DNA from 3 places in the Cellulosimicrobium sp. 72-3 genome. Region 2 is predicted to be linked to each of the others. Evidence: riboswitches for the same ligand, from Rfam matches in the RefSeq annotation. Region 2 holds a riboswitch; each other region holds the start of a gene.
The links. A riboswitch is a leader RNA that binds a small molecule or an ion and turns the genes downstream of it on or off. The one in region 2 is predicted to bind thiamine pyrophosphate.
Positions count from the first base shown of each region.

Region 1: another riboswitch for thiamine pyrophosphate. It lies ahead of thiD (bifunctional hydroxymethylpyrimidine kinase/phosphomethylpyrimidine kinase); the one in region 2 lies ahead of HKK73_RS09145 (ECF transporter S component).
Region 3: another riboswitch for thiamine pyrophosphate. It lies ahead of HKK73_RS14450 (TenA family protein); the one in region 2 lies ahead of HKK73_RS09145 (ECF transporter S component).

Region 1 is NZ_CP053419.1:1,856,313-1,862,047, forward strand. Features, by position in the region: gene pheT (phenylalanine--tRNA ligase subunit beta) at 1-303, shown strand, start outside; gene HKK73_RS08390 (SDR family oxidoreductase) at 300-1,184, shown strand; gene HKK73_RS08395 (hypothetical protein) at 1,257-1,481, opposite strand; TPP riboswitch at 1,559-1,653, shown strand; gene thiD (bifunctional hydroxymethylpyrimidine kinase/phosphomethylpyrimidine kinase) at 1,758-2,618, shown strand; gene HKK73_RS08405 (DUF4862 family protein) at 2,683-3,693, opposite strand; gene HKK73_RS08410 (hypothetical protein) at 3,731-4,012, opposite strand; gene HKK73_RS08415 (quinone oxidoreductase) at 4,009-5,058, opposite strand; gene HKK73_RS08420 (FadR/GntR family transcriptional regulator) at 5,085-5,735, opposite strand, start outside.
Region 2 is NZ_CP053419.1:2,018,198-2,023,932, reverse strand. Features, by position in the region: gene aspS (aspartate--tRNA ligase) at 1-469, opposite strand, end outside; gene HKK73_RS09160 (PPOX class F420-dependent oxidoreductase) at 754-1,221, shown strand; gene HKK73_RS09155 (Rv2578c family radical SAM protein) at 1,228-2,883, opposite strand; gene HKK73_RS09150 (hypothetical protein) at 2,927-3,364, opposite strand; TPP riboswitch at 3,509-3,628, shown strand; gene HKK73_RS09145 (ECF transporter S component) at 3,732-4,436, shown strand; gene HKK73_RS09140 (ABC transporter ATP-binding protein) at 4,429-5,735, shown strand, end outside.
Region 3 is NZ_CP053419.1:3,223,615-3,229,349, forward strand. Features, by position in the region: gene HKK73_RS14440 (DUF6882 domain-containing protein) at 1-434, opposite strand, end outside; gene HKK73_RS19370 (helix-turn-helix domain-containing protein) at 503-985, opposite strand; gene HKK73_RS14450 (TenA family protein) at 1,099-1,851, opposite strand; TPP riboswitch at 1,842-1,970, opposite strand; gene HKK73_RS14455 (VOC family protein) at 2,057-2,983, shown strand; gene HKK73_RS14460 (glyoxalase/bleomycin resistance/extradiol dioxygenase family protein) at 3,068-3,463, shown strand; tRNA gene HKK73_RS14465 (tRNA-Leu) at 3,506-3,582, opposite strand; gene HKK73_RS14470 (NAD(P)/FAD-dependent oxidoreductase) at 3,735-5,225, opposite strand; gene HKK73_RS14475 (hypothetical protein) at 5,417-5,735, opposite strand, start outside.

The DNA of each region.
Region 1 (5,735 bases), 160 kb from region 2:
CAGGCGACCCCGGTCTCCGGGTTCCCGGCGGCGAAGGAGGACCTCGCGTTCGTCGTCGCCGCCGACGTGCCGGCCGAGGCGCTGCGCGCCGCGGTCGTCGAGGGCGCCGGCGAGCTCGCCGAGGAGGTCGTGCTGTTCGACGTCTTCACGGGCGAGCAGGTGGGCGCCGGGCGCAAGTCGCTCGCGTTCTCGCTGCGGCTGCGCGCCGCGGACCGCACCCTCACCGCCGACGACGTCGCGCGGGTCCGGCAGGGCGCCGTGGCCGCCGCGCGCGAGCGCGTCGGGGCGGAGCTGCGCGCATGAGCGACGCACCGGGGGAGGGCACGACGCCGGACGTGGTGCCCGCGCGCACCGCGCTCGTCACCGGGGCGTCGCGCGGCATCGGCCGCGCGGTCGCCGTCGGGCTCGCCGCGGCCGGTCTCGACGTCGCGCTCCTCGCGCGCGACGCGGGCCGGCTCGCCGGGGTGGCCGACGAGATCGCCGCGCTCGCCGGCGCGGGCCGGGCCGTCGTCGTCACGGCGGACGTGACCGACGCGGCGGCGGTGGCCGCGGCCGTCCGCGAGGTCGAGGCCGCGCTCGGGAGCGTGGACCTGCTCGTCAACAACGCGGGCCGGGTCGACGCCGAGGTGCCGCTCTGGGAGGCGGACCCCGACGAGTGGTGGGCCGTCCTGGAGACCAACGTGCGCGGGCCGTTCCTGCTCGCGCGCGCGGTCGTCCCCGGGATGCTCGCGCGCGGCGGCGGCCGCGTCGTCGACCTCAACAGCGGCGCGGGCTCTCACGACATGGAGGGCGCGAGCGCGTACAACGCGAGCAAGACGGCGCTGCTGCGCCTCGGGGCGAACCTCCACCGCTCGGGCCACGCGCTCGGGCTGCGGACCTTCGAGGTGTCGCCGGGCGTCGTGCAGACCGACATGACGGCGTCCATGGTCATGCACGAGGGTCGCACGGAGTGGACGCCCGTCGAGCGCACGGTCGAGATGGTCGTCGCGATCGCCCGCGGCGAGCTCGACGCGTTCTCGGGGGCGTTCGTGCGCGTGACGCACGACTCGCCCGGGTCGCTCCGCGCGGCCGCCCAGGAGGCCGCCCGCGCGGGCGTCGCGCTGCCCGGGCCGGACGGCCGTCGGCTGCGCGTCACGCGCTGGGGCGCCGACGACCCGATGCCGGGAGAGCTCCCCGCCCGCTGAGCGCACGCACCCCGCACGGCCGACGCCGCCCGACCCCCCGGTCGGGCGGCGTCCGTGCGTCCGGGCACCGGGTCACAGCGGGACGCACGTGTCCCGGTCGACCCACACGTGCCACAGGCCCCGCTCGGGGTGCTCGTACTCGAACGCCACGAGCCCGCCTGCGTCGTGCGTGACGACGCCCGTGAGCACGACCCGCCGGCCGTCGCGGTCGAACGTCGTGCAGAGGGCGGGCACCTGGACCGGGACGGGCGCGTCCGGCAGGAAGGGGCGGGTCGCGGGGGCGACGTGCTGCGTCATACCCGGAAAGACGCGCGCACGCGCGTCGTCTCACGCGTCGGGGCGGGTGAAAAGCGCACGGGTCGCCGCGTAGCATGGCCCGCGACACGGGGTGCCCCGCACCGGGGCTGAGATGAGACCCGTCGAACCTGATCTGGCTCGTACCAGCGAAGGGATGTCCGCGCGATGACGCTCGCCCTGCCTCGGCACACCTCCGACCCGGTCCCCGCCCCCGCGGACCGTGATCACCGACCCGACCCGGGCCGTGGGCCCGACCCGGCACCGTCCCGCCCCCGCGTGCTCTCCGTCGCGGGGACCGACCCGACCGGCGGCGCCGGGATCCAGGCCGACCTCAAGGCGTTCTGCGCGCACGGCGCCTACGGCATGGCCGTCACCACGGCGCTCGTCGCGCAGAACACCCACGGCGTGCGGTCGGTGCACGTCCCCGGGCCGGCGTTCCTGCGCGCGCAGCTCGACGCCGTGTCCGACGACGTCGACGTCGATGCCGTGAAGATCGGCATGGTCGCGGACGAGGCGAACGCCCGCGCCGTCGGGGAGTGGCTCGACGACCTCGCCGCGGCGCGCGCCGCCACGGGTGCTCCGCGGCCCTGGGTCGTCCTGGACCCGGTGATGGTCGCGACGTCCGGCCACCGCCTGCTCGACGCGGGTGCCGAGCAGGCCGTGCGCGACCTCGCGGCGCGCGCCGACGTCGTCACGCCGAACCTGCCCGAGCTCGCCGTCCTCGGCGGGCAGGAGCCCGCGACGACGTGGGACGACGCCCTGCACCAGGCGACGTCGTACGCGACCGCGAGCGACGCCGTCGTGCTGCTCAAGGGCGGTCACCTCACCGGACGCACGTCGCCCGACGCGCTCGTCGTCCCCGCGCCCGGGCCGACGACGGGCCGCGCGCCGGGGGCGGTCACCGTCACGACGTTCGACGCCGAGCGCGTCGACACGCCCCACACCCACGGCACGGGGTGCTCGCTCTCGGCGGCGCTCGCGGCGCTGCGGCCGCAGCGCGCGAGCTGGGAGGAGTCCGCGCGCGAGGCGAAGGAGTGGCTCACGGGCGCGCTGCGTGCCGGCGCCGCGCTGCGGGTGGGGACGGGCCGGGGGCCCGTGGACCACCTGCACCGCTCGGCGCCCGTGCGGCGGGGCTGAGCCTGGGCCGACCGGCCGAGCCCGGGCTGCTGCGACGTGCCTGGCCCCGGCCCGCGGGACGCGCTCAGGCCGTGGGGCGGCTCGGTGCGTGGTCGGCCCTGCGGCCGACTCCGCGGTCGGTGTCGAGATCGGCCAGCGCGTCGCGGAGCACGGCGAGCGTCGCGCGCGCGACGGCGAGGCGCTGCGCGGGCGGGGCGTCCGCGGGCCGCGTGGTCACCTTGGCGCCGACGAGCGGGACGGGCCCCGCCGCGGCGAGGAACTCGCGCACCTCGGCCGGGCCGAGCATCGACTCGTCCGGGCCGGGGAGCGCGGGGTCCGGGCCGTGGGGCGGCACGTGCGCGTCCGCCCACGGCGCGCCCCACCGGCCGGGCCGGCCGGCGGCACCGGAGAGCATCGCGCTCGCGAGGAGGCCCGCGCCGGCGGCCGCCCGCGCGTGCTCGACGGGCGTCGCGGCGCTGCGCCCCTCGATGGCGGACCGACCCCAGTTGAGCCCGACGTGCAGGGGGTGGCCCGTGTCCCGGGCCGCGCGCGCGACGGCGGCGATCTCGTCGTCGAGCGCGAGGAAGCCCTTCTCCGCGACGCCCCACGGGCGGGGCGCGTCGCAGTGCTCCACCACGAGCGGCAGCCCGGCGGGCGCGACGGCGGCCAGCTCGGTGAGGCTGCGCGCGAGCGCCGCGCCGGACCCGCGGCCGGGACCGGGCGCGGACTGGAGCTCGACCGCGACGACGCGTCGTCGACCCTCCGCCTCGGCGAGCCGCGTCACGGCCGCGAGGACGCGCGCGACGCCGTCGACCGCCTCGCACCGACCCTCCTCGTCGTCGGACGCGAGGCCGTAGGAGCGGTCGGCCGTGGCGCGGCGGGCCGTCGCGGCGACCGTCGTCGGCAGCAGCGCCCAGTGCGCCGGGAGCGCGGCCGCGGTCGTCGCGAGCGCATCCGTGTCGTCCGGGTCGACGGGGTGCTCGAGGCCGCCGAGGCCGTCCTCGTCGAGGGCGGCGTACCAGCCGCCCGGGTCGGGGACGCCGGCGAGGGCATAGGCGCCGAGCAGGGTCAGGGGGCGGTCGTGCAGGTCGGTCATCGGTCCTCGTCGGTGGTGGTGGGGGATGCCGGGCGGGTCAGGCGCGGGCGACGTCCTGGTCGGCGGTGGCGTACTCGCACGCGTAGCCCGGCGGCACCCAGCGCCACCGTGCCTCGACGTCCTGCACCGCGACGCCCGCGGGCCGGTCGGCGACGCACGCGTCGGCCTGCTGGCGCACCGCCACGGTCACGTAGTAGACGATGAACACCGCGGTGAGCAGCACGGCGAGCACCGTCACGGTGCGGCGCAGCGCGGGGGAGGGGCCGCCGTCGGAGCCGTCCTCCTCGCCCGGGCGCGGCGGCACCCAGTCCCAGCTCACGCGGTCCCGGTCGTCGTGCCGGTCGTGGTCCCGGTCGTGGTGGCGTGAGCGTCGTCCGCCCCGGCGGGACGGAGCAGCACCTTGCCGGTGGTCGCCCGTCCCTCGAGCGCGCGGTGGGCGTCGGCGGCGTCGGCGAGCGGGAACGTCGCGCCGACGCGCGCGTGCAGCGTGCCGCCCGCGACGGCGCCGAGCACCTCGGTCGCGCGCTCGACGAGCTCGGCGCGCGTCGCCGTGTGGTCGGCGAGCTTGGGCCGCGTGAGGAAGAGCGAGCCGCCCGCGTTGAGGCGCTGCGGGTCGAACGGCGGGACCTGCCCGGAGGAGCCGCCGTAGAGGACGAGCGTGCCGCGGCGGCGCAGCGACGCGAGCGACGCGTCGAACGTGTCCTTGCCGACCGAGTCGTACACCGCCGCGACGCCCTCGCCGCCCGTGAGCCCGCGCACGACCTCCGGCAGCTCGGCGGTGAGGTCGGCGAACGCCGTGTACTGGATCGCGTGCTCGGCGCCCGCGCCGCGGGACAGCTCCGCCTTCTCGGGGGTCGAGACCGTGGAGATCACGTGCGCGCCCCGCGCCACGAGCATCTGGGTCAGGAGCAGCCCGACGCCGCCCGCGCCCGCGTGCACGAGCACACGGTCGCCCGGACGCACGGGGTACGACGACGTGCACAGGTAGTGCGCCGTGAGCCCCTGGAGCGCGACGGCGGTCGCGCCCTCGAGCGAGACGGCGTCCGGCACGTGCAGCGCCTGCCCGGCGTCCACCACGACGAGCTCCGCGTACGACCCCGGCGCCTCGGTCCACACGACGCGGTCGCCGACGGCGAACCCCTCGACCCCCTCGCCCACCTCGGCGACGACCCCGGCCCCCTCGCTCCCGACGACGTGCGGGTACTCCATCGCGTACACGCCGGAGCGCTTGTACGTGTCGATGAAGTTCACGCCCGCCACCGCGGAGCGGACGAGGAGCTGCCCCGGGCCCGGCGACGGGTCGGGCAGCTCGGTGTACTCGAGGACCTCGGGACCGCCCGCCGCGCGGGCCACGATCGCGTGCATGGCCTCAGCCTAGGGTCGCGCGGCGGTCACGGTCGCCCTCGGTCGGCGACCTTCGCGTGCACGGACGCGAGGTGCTCGCGCGCCGCCGCCGCGGCGCGGCCGGTGTCCCGGTCGCGGACGGCGTCGAGGATCGCCTCGTGCGCGTCCTGGTCGTCCCGGTGCGTCGTGCCCGTCCGGTCGAGGTCGACCATGGCGACCATCGCGCGACGCAGGCGCGGGACGAAGGTCGCGAAGAGCTCGGCGAGCACCGCGTTGTGCGCGGCGTCGACGACCGCCCGGTGGAACGCGAGGTCCGCGTCCACGTACTCGGCGGGCGACGCCGTCGCCGCGACCTGCCCGCGGCGGGCGAGCGCCGTCGTCATGGTGCGCAGGTCCGCGGGCGTGCGGCGCGCGGCGGCGAGCCCCGCGGCCTCCGCCTCCAGCGCGGCGCGCACCTCGAGCACGTCGACGATCTCGCCGCGGCGCAGCACCTCGTCCCAGTCGTCGGTGGTGTCCGTCGAGACGACGTACACGCCCGAGCCCTGCCTGCTGTCGAGGACGCCGCGGCCCGCGAGCTGGCGGATCGCCTCGCGGACGGTCGATCGGCCCACGCCGAGCTCGGCGGCGAGCGCCTGCTCCCCGGGCAGCCGGTGGTCGAGGGGCCAGGCACCGGAGCGCACGCGTTCGAGCAGGAGCTC
Region 2 (5,735 bases):
CGGCGTCGAGCACGCGGCGTGCGGCCTGGTTCGCCTTGGCGCGCAGGCGCAGGGCGTGCGCGGGGGCGGGCCGGCGCAGGTCGAGGTAGCGGTGCTTGAGGCGCGCCTCCTCGCCGATCGTCTCGGTGTCCGCGAGCGCCGTCGAGACCTGGAACGGCAGGGCCTCGGAGGTGTTGAGCACGACGACGTCGGTCGCGACGACCTCGATCTCGCCCGTGGGCAGGGACGGGTTCTCGTTCCCGTCGGGGCGGCGCGAGACCTCGCCCGTGACCTGGAGGACGAACTCGTTGCGCAGCGGGTGCGCGACGGCCTCGTCGCGGATGACGACCTGGGCGATGCCGGAGGCGTCGCGCAGGTCGATGAAGGCGACGCCGCCGTGATCGCGCCGACGGTCGACCCAGCCCGTGAGGGTGACGGTCTGACCGGTGTGCTCGGCCCGCAGTGAGCCGGCCGTTCGGGTGCGCAGCACGGAGGGTTCCTTCCAGGTGGGCGGTGGGGGGGTCGCGCTCCCGGAGCGGGGGCGCGTCCGCTGAAGTCTAGTGCGGGCGGGCGGGCGGCTCGACCGGATACCTCCGACCGGAGGCGGCCGACGGTCCGCTCTCGACCGGCGGGGGCGACCGGATACCGTGGCGGTGCCGCCGCGACGTCCCGTGGCGGCACCGCCGGGACCGGCGCGGCGCCTGCGGGCGCGCACGGGCCGACCGGCCGCGGCAGGGCCGTCCGGCCCGCCGCCCGCACGAAGGAGGGTGACCCGTGGCACGCACCATCGCGACGAACCGGCGCGTCGAGCGCGACGAGCTCGAGGAGTTCCTGCGCTCCCGGCACGACGGCGTCCTCGTCACCACCCGCGCCGACGGCCGCCCCCAGCTCAGCCCGGTCACGTACGGCGTCGACGACGCGGGTCGGGTCGTCGTGTCGACGTACCCGGAGCGCGCCAAGGCGGTCAACGTGCGCCGCGACCCGCGCGCGTCGCTGCTGTCCCTGGGCGAGCGGTTCTCCGACCCGTGGGTGCAGGTCGACGGCGAGGCGGAGGTGATCGACCTGCCCGAGTCGGTCGAGCCGCTCGTCGACTACTACCGCGCCGTCGGCGGCGAGCACCCGGACTGGGACGAGTACCGCGCCGCCATGGTCACCCAGGGCAAGTCGCTCGTGCGGCTGACGATCACGCGCTGGGGACCGGTGGCGACGGGCGGCTTCCCGGCGCGCCTCGCCGACGCCTGACACAGGTCAGAACAGGACCTGCTCCACTCCCCCGCCGACGACGTCGAGCCCGCCGCCGTCCACGGGCATGCCCGCGAGCGCCCCGCCGTGGCCGTCGCGCGCGTCCTGCGGCGCCGGGTCGACGGCGAGGCTGCCGGCCGGGTAGGCACCGTCCGTCGGCGGTCCTGACCGGCGGTGCCGGTCGCCGGGCTCGCCGCGGCGGAACCGGCCCTCGACGCCCGCGGGGCCGCGGTGCCCCGCGACCCCGAACCCGCGCGCCTCGAGCATCGGCCGCACCCGGTCCCACAGCCAGGACCGGTACGCCGTCGAGGCGTACGTGCCGCGGGCGTACACGCGCTCGTACCCGGGGACGAGGCGCGGGTGCTCGCGCGCGAGCCAGCCCATGTACCACTCGCGTGTGCCGGGCTTGAGGTGCAGCGGCAGCACCGTGACGCCCGTCGCGCCCGCATCCTTGACGGCGTCGAGCAGCTCGGTGAGCGCGCGGGTCGAGTCGGTGAGCCACGGCAGCACGGGAGCGACCATGACGCCGCACGGCAGACCGGCCTCCCGGACCGTGCGGACGAGGTCGAGCCGCGCGCGCGGCGAGGGCGTGCCCGGCTCGACGCTCGCCTGGAGCTCGGGGTCCAGGAGCGCGAGGGACACGCCGATCCCGACCTCGACGCGCGAGGCGGCGTCGACGAGCAGGGGCAGGTCCCGGCGCAGGAGCGTGCCCTTGGTCAGCACGGACAGCGGCGTGCCCGACCCGGCGAGCGCGTCGATGATGCCGGGCATGAGGCGGTAGCGCCCCTCGGCGCGCTGGTACGGGTCGGTGTTGGTGCCGAGCGCGACGGCCTCGCGCGCCCAGGACGGGCGGGCGAGCTCGGCCCGCAGCACGTCGTCGACGTTGACCTTGACCACGACCTCCCGGTCGAAGTCCTCCCCCGCGTCGAGGTCGAGGTACTGGTGCGTGGGGCGGGCGAAGCAGTTGTGGCTCACGACCCCCGCGGCGACGAAGTCGCGCGTGCCGGTCGTGATGTCGACCAGCTCCGTCGTCTCCCCCGGCCCGTCGAGCGCTTCCAGGGAGTCGACGCGCAGCGCCTCGCCGCCGGTGACGTCCTGGCCGTCGAGGACGGGCCGCCCCTCCGCGAGCGCCGCGGCGCCCGGCCCGACGAGTACGTCGCCGAGCGCCAGGCGGGCACGGTGCCCGGCACCGCCGACGACGTGGCGCCACCCGCGCTCGGTGAGGAACCGGTGGTCGCCGCTCGCGACGAGGCGCGTGCCGTCGGCGAGGGTCACGCGGTAGGCGCGCTTGCGGGTGGTCCAGCGGTCGAGCACGCGGGTACGCACGTAGCGCCGGTACGCGCCGTGCGGGACGGTGCCGACGATCTCGTCGCCGACACGCAGCTCGCCGATCGGCCGTTGCGCGCCGTCGGCCAGCAGCACCGGGGTGGCGGGCGCGAGGCAGTAGGAGCACGCGTGGCTGCACCCGCGGTACGGGTTGACGGTCCACCGGAACGGCATGCGCGACATCGCCGGCACCTTGGACAGCGCGCTCTTGGCCGTGACCTCGTGGAACGTGATGCCCGCGAACTCGGGCGTGCGCACGCTGCGGACGAGGCCGACCCGCTCCAGCCCGGGGAGCGCGCCGTCGTCCGCGCCGAGCACCTGTCCGTCCCACCGCATCGCGCCATTCGAACAAACGTTCGAACGCGCTGTCAAGAGCGGGTCAGCCGTCGGCGGACCACGCCTTGAGCAGCGCCAGGTTCCCGAGGGGGATGTGGTGGCCGATGCGCGGGTGGTCCAGCGCGACACCGACGACCCCGGCCGCGCCGAAGGACGCGACGTAGTCGATCGCCGCCGGCACAGGTACCCCGAGCAGCGGCACGGAGCCTGTCTCGTCGTCCGCCAGACCGAGCGCCCGGGCCGCCTCGTCCGCGCGCGCGGCGCTGCTGTAGAGGCAGATCATGGGCCCCTGGTCCGCAGCGACGGCGTACGGACGGGGCTGGTCCTCGGACCCCCGCGCGATGAAGAACCACGTGCCGAGGCGCACCGTCTGCCGCCACAGCGCGATCTGCGCCGACGTGTCGCCCGCGGGCGCGCTCCGCACGGCCTCGTCGAGGCGGTCCAGCTCTGCGACCGCGGCGGAATCGTTGTCTCGGGTCATGCGCGCTGCCTCGTCCCTCGTGGTCGGAGCCCGTCCCCGGTCCGCGCGGGCTCCTCGTCGCCGTCACCTTCTCACGGCGGCCGGGCGTCCCGGTGGGTGAGACGCCGGGATTGTCCGGCGGGCGTCCAGGCCCTAGGGTCGGGCCGAACGCCCCCGGGGAGCGCATGAGCGCTGAGAGTGCAGGCCGGACACCCGTCCCCCCTGCAGACCCGTGGAACCTGATCTGGTTCGTACCAGCGAAGGGAGCAGGGCGGACGTCACCGTCCCCTGCGCGCTCGTGCCCGCGCCCCGCGCGTGCCGTCCGCTCGGGGCGCGGTGGCGCGCCGTCGTGCACCCCTCGCCCCGGGGGCCCGACGGAGGGAACCGCATGACCGAGCCCCGCACCACGCCGCCCCGGGCGACCCCGCCCACCGCCACGCCCGACGACCGACCCGACGGCGTGGGTCCCACGCCCGCCCCCCGGGACCGCGCCGTCGCCGCTCCCCCGAGCCGTGCCCGACGCCGCGGCCTCACCCTCCACGAGACGGTCCTCGTCGCCGTGCTGGGGGTCGTGTTCGGGTTCGTCTACTGGGCGTTCGTGCAGCTCTGGGCCCCGCTCCAGCTCGCGATGGGACCGCTCGCGGACCTCGCCGCCAACGTGCTCGCCGGCGCGTGGATCGTCGTCGGCCCGCTCGCGACGTACATCGTGCGCAAGCCGGGCGTCGGCATCCTCACCGAGACGCTCGCGGCGCTCGTCGAGGTGGTCTTCCTCGCGTCGCCCGCCGGCCCGCTGCTCGTCCTCGTGGGGCTCGTCCAGGGCGTGGGTGCCGAGATCCCCTTCGCCCTCACCCGGTACCGCCGCTACGGCTGGTGGGTCTTCGTCGCGTCGGGCGTCAGCGCGGCGCTCGTCACGTACGCGTTCAACGCGGTCCGCTTCGGCTGGCTCGGGCAGGACTACGCGATGCTCCGGCTCGGCGTGCAGGTCGTCTCGTGCGTCGTGCTGTGCGGGATCGCGGCGCGCCTCCTCGGCGACGCCCTCGCCCGCACCGGCGCGCTCGACGCCTTCGCGATCGGGGCTGACCGCCGTGGCTGAGGCACCGACCGCCGCACCGGACGTCACGCCGGACGCCGTGCCCGGCGACCTGCCCGACGCCGTCGCCGCCGCCGGCCTGACCGTCACCGTGGGCCACGACGGCACGCGCGTGCTCGACGACCTCACCCTCACCGTCCCCGCGGGCACCGGGCTGCTCGTGCTCGGCCCCTCGGGCTGCGGGAAGTCCACGCTGCTGCGTGCGCTCGTCGGCGTCGTGCCCCACACGCTGCCGGGCTCCGTCGCGGGGGACCTGCGCGTGACGGGCGTCGACCCGCGCGACACGACCCCGGCGGCGCTCGCCGCGCGCGTCGGCCTCGTCCAGCAGCGGCCGGGCGACCAGCTCTGCCTCGCCCGCGTCGACGACGAGCTGCGGTTCGCGCTCGAGAACCGGGCCGCGGACCCGCGCACGATGGACGCCCGCGCCGCCACCGCGCTCGCCGCCGTCGGTGCGGACCACCTGCACGACCGGCCGACCCACGCGCTGTCGGGGGGCGAGGCGCAGCGCGTCGCCCTCGCGGCGGCGCTCGTCGCCGACCCCGAGCTCGTGGTCCTCGACGAGCCGACGGCGTTCCTCGACCCGGCCGCGGCGCACGAGGTCGGGACGCTCGTGGGCGGGCTCGTCCGGGCGCCCGGACGGGACGCGCCCGACACCCCCGGCCGGTCGGTCGTGCTCGTCGAGCACCGCCTCGACGACGTCGGGACGCTCCCGGACGCGACGCTCGTGCTCGACGACACCGGCCGCGTCGTCGCGCACGGCCCCACGACCGCCGTCCTGCGCGCGCACGCCGCCACGCTCGCCGAGCTCGGGTGCTGGCTGCCGCTCGACGTCCGGCTCCGGCAGGCAGGAGCCCCGGGCCCGCTCGGCGCGCCCGCGACCGACGACTGGCTCGTCGACCTCGCGCGCACCGCCCCCCGCACCGTCGACCCCCGTGACGCGGACCCCCGTGACGCGGACCCCCGTGACGCGGACGCCGGCCCGGCGGCGCCCGGCCCGGTCGCCTTGCGTGCCCGTCGCCTCGCGGTGCACCGCGCCGCGACAGGCCGCCGGCGGCGCGGGCGGGACGAGACGCCGGTGGTGCGCGACGTCGACCTCGACATGCGCGCGGGCGAGGTGCTCGCAGTGGTGGGGCCGAACGGCGGCGGCAAGTCGACCCTCCTGCGCGGGCTGGCGGGACTCGAACGGACCACGGGCGAGGTCACGACGGCGCCCGGCGCGCCCGTCGCGATGGTGTTCCAGGACCCGGAGCACCAGCTCCTCGCGCGCACGGTCCGCGACGAGGTCGCCTGGTCGGCCCGGCT
Region 3 (5,735 bases), 1.2 Mb from region 2:
CCGCCGACGGGAGCGCTGTAGTGGGCGAACGAGCCGGTCACCGCCTTGGCCGCGAGCGCGAGCCGGTGAGCGAGGTCGTCGGCCAGCGGGAGCTCCGGCTCGGCGGCCTCGCGCAGCCCGGTCCGGCGCGTGCTCTCGGCGGCGGTGAGCACGGCCTCGGGGAAGCCGTTGACGTTCTGCCACGCCCACATCCACGTGCCCGGCCCCGGCGCGGCCGTGCCGAGGAACTGGAGGCGGGACGTCGCGGTCCCGCCGTCGGGCGCGGTGAAGGTGAAGACCCCGGTGGTCAGGTCGGCGGCCCAGGCGTCGTCGCCGTGGAGGTCCGTCAGGTGGAGCTGGTGCTCGTGGGAGAGGAACGCGGCGTCGTCGACGAGGTCCTGGAGGGCCGGGACGTCCTGGGCTGCCGTGCCGTGCGCGGTCTGCGGCTCCGTCATGGACCGACGGTAGCGGCGCGCACGACGCCCGGCCCGCGCACGACACGCGGCACGGCGGGGACGGTCGCTCAGGCCGCGAGGAGCAGGACGTCGCCGGCGCGCGCTGTCGGACGGCCCAAGGTCTCGGCGACGGGGAGGTCCCGCACGGGCTCGCCCACCGGGGCGACGTGCCGTGGCGCGGAGAGGGCACCGCGCTCTCGCGCGGAGGACAGCACGCGGACGGGCGCGAGCGGCCGGAGCTCCTCGCCCGTGCGGGCGACGAGGTCGACGAGCCGCAGGCCGAGGGCGCCGCACACGGCGGCGAGGACCTCGGACGACGCCTCCTTGCGCCCGCGCTCCACCTCGGACAGGTAGGCGGTGGAGACGCGCGCGGCGGCCGCGACGTCGACGAGCGTGCGCCCCTGCGCGAGCCGCGCCCGCCGCAGGATCCCCCCGATGACGTGGCGCAGGAGGGGCTCCGCCCGCCCGCCCGCCCGGGAGCGGGGGCTCGGCATCACCCCGTCCGGCACCACGTTCGGCAGCGTGCCCGGCACCGCGCTCGTCGCGTCCATGCGTTCACGCTACCCGCGGCCCACCCGGGTGCCGAGGCACCCGGGTGGGTATCTGCTGCTGGCGTAAGGCCGGGCGCACGGCGCGACGTCGGCCGCGCGCCCGGCCGGGCGGGTCACCAGCGCTCGAGCGACCAGGCCATCTGCCAGAAGCGGATCTCGTGGCGGCAGCTCAGCTCGAACGCGCGCTCCATGCGCGCGCGCTCCGCCTCGCCCGCGTCCGCGGCGAGCGCGTCCAGGCGTGCGCGCAGGTCGGTGAGGACGTCCTCGGTGCGCTCGGCCGCGTAGAACTGCCACCAGCCCGCGAGCGGGTGGTCGTCGCCGAGGGCGCCGGGCGTCGTCTGGCGCTCGCCGAGCCAGAAGCGCCGCGCGGACCAGATGTAGGTCCACGGGCACGGCAGCAGCGCGGCGAGCAGCACGCCGAGCGAGTCGCGGCCGGCCGCCGTCATGTGGTCGACGTAGGCCTGCGCGCTGGGCGCGAGGCGGTGCGTCTGCGCCTCCTCGTACGTCACCCCGAGGAAGTCGCACATCGCGTGGTGCGCGTGCGACTCGTCGTCGAGGAGGAAGCCGGCCTTGTCGTGGAAGTAGGCCGCCCACGACCGGTCGGGCGCGAGGGCCATGCCGAGGCCGTAGCAGCGCAGGTAGGCCGTGAGGTACTGGTGGTCCTGGCCCACGTAGTGGCGGACCGCGGCGGGCTCGACGGAGCCGTCGCGCAGCCCGGCCAGGAAGGGGTGGTCGTAGAACGTCTCGAAGAGGTCCGCGTACCGGCGGGCGAGGTCGGCGGTGAAGCCGGTCTCCTCCTGCCGGACGAGCGCGGTCGGGTCGTCCGCGAGGACAGGGTTCAGGGTGATGGCAGCAGGCGTCGTCATGCCCACGTTCCTCCGCTCGTGCTAGCGAGATCAGGTTCGACGGGTCCGGGCGGCCGTACCGCTCGTCTCAGTCCCTCGGCCCGGGCCGTGGCCCGGGCGGGACGCCCCGCGTGGTTCGCGCCGACCCTAGCAAGGACGGCGCCGGTGCGGGAGCCCTCGCCACGGTGTGGGAATATAGTTGTAGCGACAACAAGTTGGAGCAGACATGACCACGAGCACGCCGGGCGCGCCGACCGACCGCCTCCTGTCCCCGTCCACGAGCATGGACGCCGTCACGCTGCGCGTGGGCGACCTCGAGCTCATGACCTCGTACTACACGGGCGCGTTCGCCCTCGCCCCGCTCGAGGAGCGGTCGCGCGGCGCCGAGGTGCACCGTGTGCTGGGCCGCGGCCGCACACCCATGCTGCGCCTCGTGCACACGCCCGGGCTGCCGCCCGTCGACCCGCGCCAGGCCGGCCTGTTCCACACGGCCTTCCTGTTCGACGACGGCCCGAGCCTCGCCGCGACCGTCTACCGCGCCGCGCAGGACCGCCGCGGCACCTTCGTCGGGTCGAGCGACCACCTCGTCAGCGAGGCGTTCTACTTCACCGACCCCGAGGGCAACGGCGTCGAGCTCTACACCGACCGCCCCCGCGAGACGTGGGTGCGCGAGCACGGCCAGATCCTCATGACGACGACGTTCCTCGACCCGAACGCCTACCTGCGCACGCACCTCGACCAGGAGACGTTCGACGCCGGCCCCTCGCTCGCGGGCCGCGTCGGCCACGTGCACCTGCAGGTCGGCGACGTCGCGACCGCCCACGCCTTCTACGTCGACGCCGTCGGCTTCGAGGCGACGCTCACCGGGTACAGCGGGGCGCTCTTCGCGTCCGCGGGCGGGTACCACCACCACGTCGCGATGAACGTGTGGAACAGCGCGGGCGCCGGGCCCCGCGCCGCGAGCCTCGGGCTCGGCGACGTCGCCGTCACGGTGCCGGGCCGCGAGGACCTCGACGCGCTCGTCGCCCGCCTCCGTTCCCGCGGGCTGGAGCACGCGGACGACGGCCGCTCCGTCGTCGTGCACGACCCGTGGGGCACGCGCGTGACGCTGTCCGTCCCCGGCACCACGACCGAGGAGCTGCTCGCGCGCTGAGGCGCGGCGCCCCGGGCACGGGGCGCGCGGCCGGGGCACGAGGCGCACGATGGGAGGACCCGCCGAGCGCACCGAGGAGCGACCGTGTTCCGCAGCCTCTTCCCCGTCCTCACCGTGGCCGACCTCGACCGGTCCCTCGGCTTCTACCGCGACCTGCTGCGCGGGACGGTCGAGTACGCGTTCCCCGACGACGGCCCGCCCGTCTACGTGAGCGTGCGCGTGGGCGGGTCACCGCTCGGGCTCGGGCAGGGCGACCCGCCTCCGGCGGACACCCGCGTCGTGCTGTGGGTGTACGTCGACGACTGCGACCGCGCCGTCGAGCACCTCGCGGCCGCGGGCGTGCCCGTCCTGGAACCGCCCGCGGACCAGCCGTGGGGCGAGCGCGTCGCGCGCGTACAGGACCCGGACGGCACCGTCGTGATCCTCGGCCAGGAGGCCGCTCCCCCGGCCGAGCCGGAGGGCCCGACGGGGCTGTCCTAGCCCGGGGAGGCCTGGCGCCGCGGAGCCGACCGCCCGTCGGCATGGTGCCCCCACCGGGACTCGAACCCGGAACACGCCGGGTTTAAGCCGGCCGCCTCTGCCAGTTGGGCCATGGGGGCGCGGGCCGAATCTACCGCGCGCGCGGCGCTCTCCGGGCCCGTCGGCACGACGGCCGCCCGCCCGGGACCTGGACGCGACGAGGGGCGAGCCGCACGCGCGGCTCGCCCCTCGTCGTCGGGCACGACGGCCGGGCCGGGGCCCGGCCGCGACCTCAGGAGGCCTTCGCCGCCGGCGTCCGGTCGTCGGCGTCGACGGTGCCCGCACCGGACTCCGCCGCGGCCGCCGAGCCCTGCGCGGTCTGCTTGACCGGGTCGCCGTCCTTCTTGGGCGGGACGGACGCGGCGCGGAACTCCGCGCGCGGGTCGTGCAGCGAGCCGAGCGACACGAGCTCGCGGCCCATGAGGAACTGGCCGATCCAGCCGATGAAGATGCGGATCTTGCGGTTTCCCGTCGGCATCGCCATGACGTGGTAGCTGCGGTGCATGAGCCACGCGAGCGTCCCACGGAGCTTGAACACGCCGAACAGCTCCGCCACGCCCTTGTACAGGCCGAGCGACGCGACCGTACCGACGCTCTTGTGGCGGTACTCGACCGGCGGCTCGCTGTGCAGCTCGAGCGCGAGGTTGTCGGCGAGGCGCGTGGCCTCACGGATGGCGTGCTGCGCGTTCGGCGGGCAGAACTTGCCCGGGTTCAGCACGTCCGGGACGGCGGCGCAGTCGCCCGCGGCCCACGCGTTCGGCACGACGTTGCCGTCGGCGTCCGCGACCTGGAGCGTCGGCAGCACGGTGATGCGGCCCAGCTTGTCGACCGGGAGGTCGGACGACTCCTTGAGGACCGGGTTCGCCTTGACGCCCGCGGTCCAGACGATCGTGTCGGAGTCGAACTCGACCCCGGTCGACGTGACGACGTGGCCGTCCACGCACGACGACAGGAACGTGCTGAGGTGGAACTCGATGCCGCGCTTCTTCAGCTCGTCGAGCGCGTACTGCGCCATGGGCTCGCTGAGCTCGGGCAGGATGCGGCCCGCGCCCTCGATCATGACGAAGCGGAGGTCCTTCTCCTCGATCGTCGCGTAGTTGCGCGTCGCGTAGCGGGCCATGTCCTCGATCTCGGCCAGCGCCTCGATGCCCGCGAACCCGCCGCCGACGAACGTGAACGTCAGCATGCGGCGACGCAGCTTCTCGTCCCACGTGGACGACGCGACGTCCATGCGGTTGAGCACGTGGTTGCGGACCGCGATGGCCTCCTCCACGTTCTTGAAGCCGATCGCGTTCTCCGCCAGGCCCGGGATGGGCAGCGTGCGCGACACCGAGCCGAGGCCGACGATCAGGTGGTCGTACGTGACCGAGTAGTCGTCGCCCTCCTCCGGGTGGATCGTCACGCGGCGGTCCGTGTGGTCGATCGAGACGACCTTGCCCTGGAGCACGTCGACGCCCTTGAGCGCACGGCGGTGCGGCGCGACGACGTCGCGGCCGTCGATCGAGCCCGCGGCCGCCTCGGGGAGGAACGGCGCGTACGTCATGTACGGGCGCGGGTCGACGACGACGATCGCCGCCTCGCGGCGACCGAGCTTCTTGCGCAGCCGGCGGGCGGCGTACAGACCCACGGAGCCGCCGCCGAGGACGACGACGCGGGGCACCTTGCGGGGCCGCGGCGAAGCGGTCTGGGCACGGCTGACCGAGGTCAGGTCATTCTGAGGCATGGTTCCAGAGTATTACCGGTTGCGGCACAGGCGAGCCGGAGCGTCCGCCTGACGGGCGTGACGCGCCCCACGCCGCGCGGACGGACGGGCACAGAGGCGGGCACACGCGGGCACAGGCGACATTCCGCAGGGCCCGGGGCCGGGGTGGGGCGCCGCCGTCCGCCGACGGCGCACCACCCCGGCCCCACCGCTCAGCCGATCGCGCCGACGACGGGCGTCGGGCCGGTCGGTGCGGGCGGCACCCCGCCCGCGGGCGGGGTCGCGGGCGCCTCCTGCGACGGCGCCGGGTCGCCCTCGGCCGGCTCGTCGGCCGGCGCGTCGCTGGTACCGCCCGTGCCCGACGACGTCTCCCCCGTCCCCACGCTCGACGGCACCGCGGTCGGTGCCTGGAGGAACGGCCACGGCATGTCGCGCGTGCGCGTCCCCGTCGCCGGGACGGGGCGGCCGTCGCCCTCGGGGTACTCGACGTCCTCCTCGGCGACCGCGCGCAGCGGGTAGACGTTCCACCGC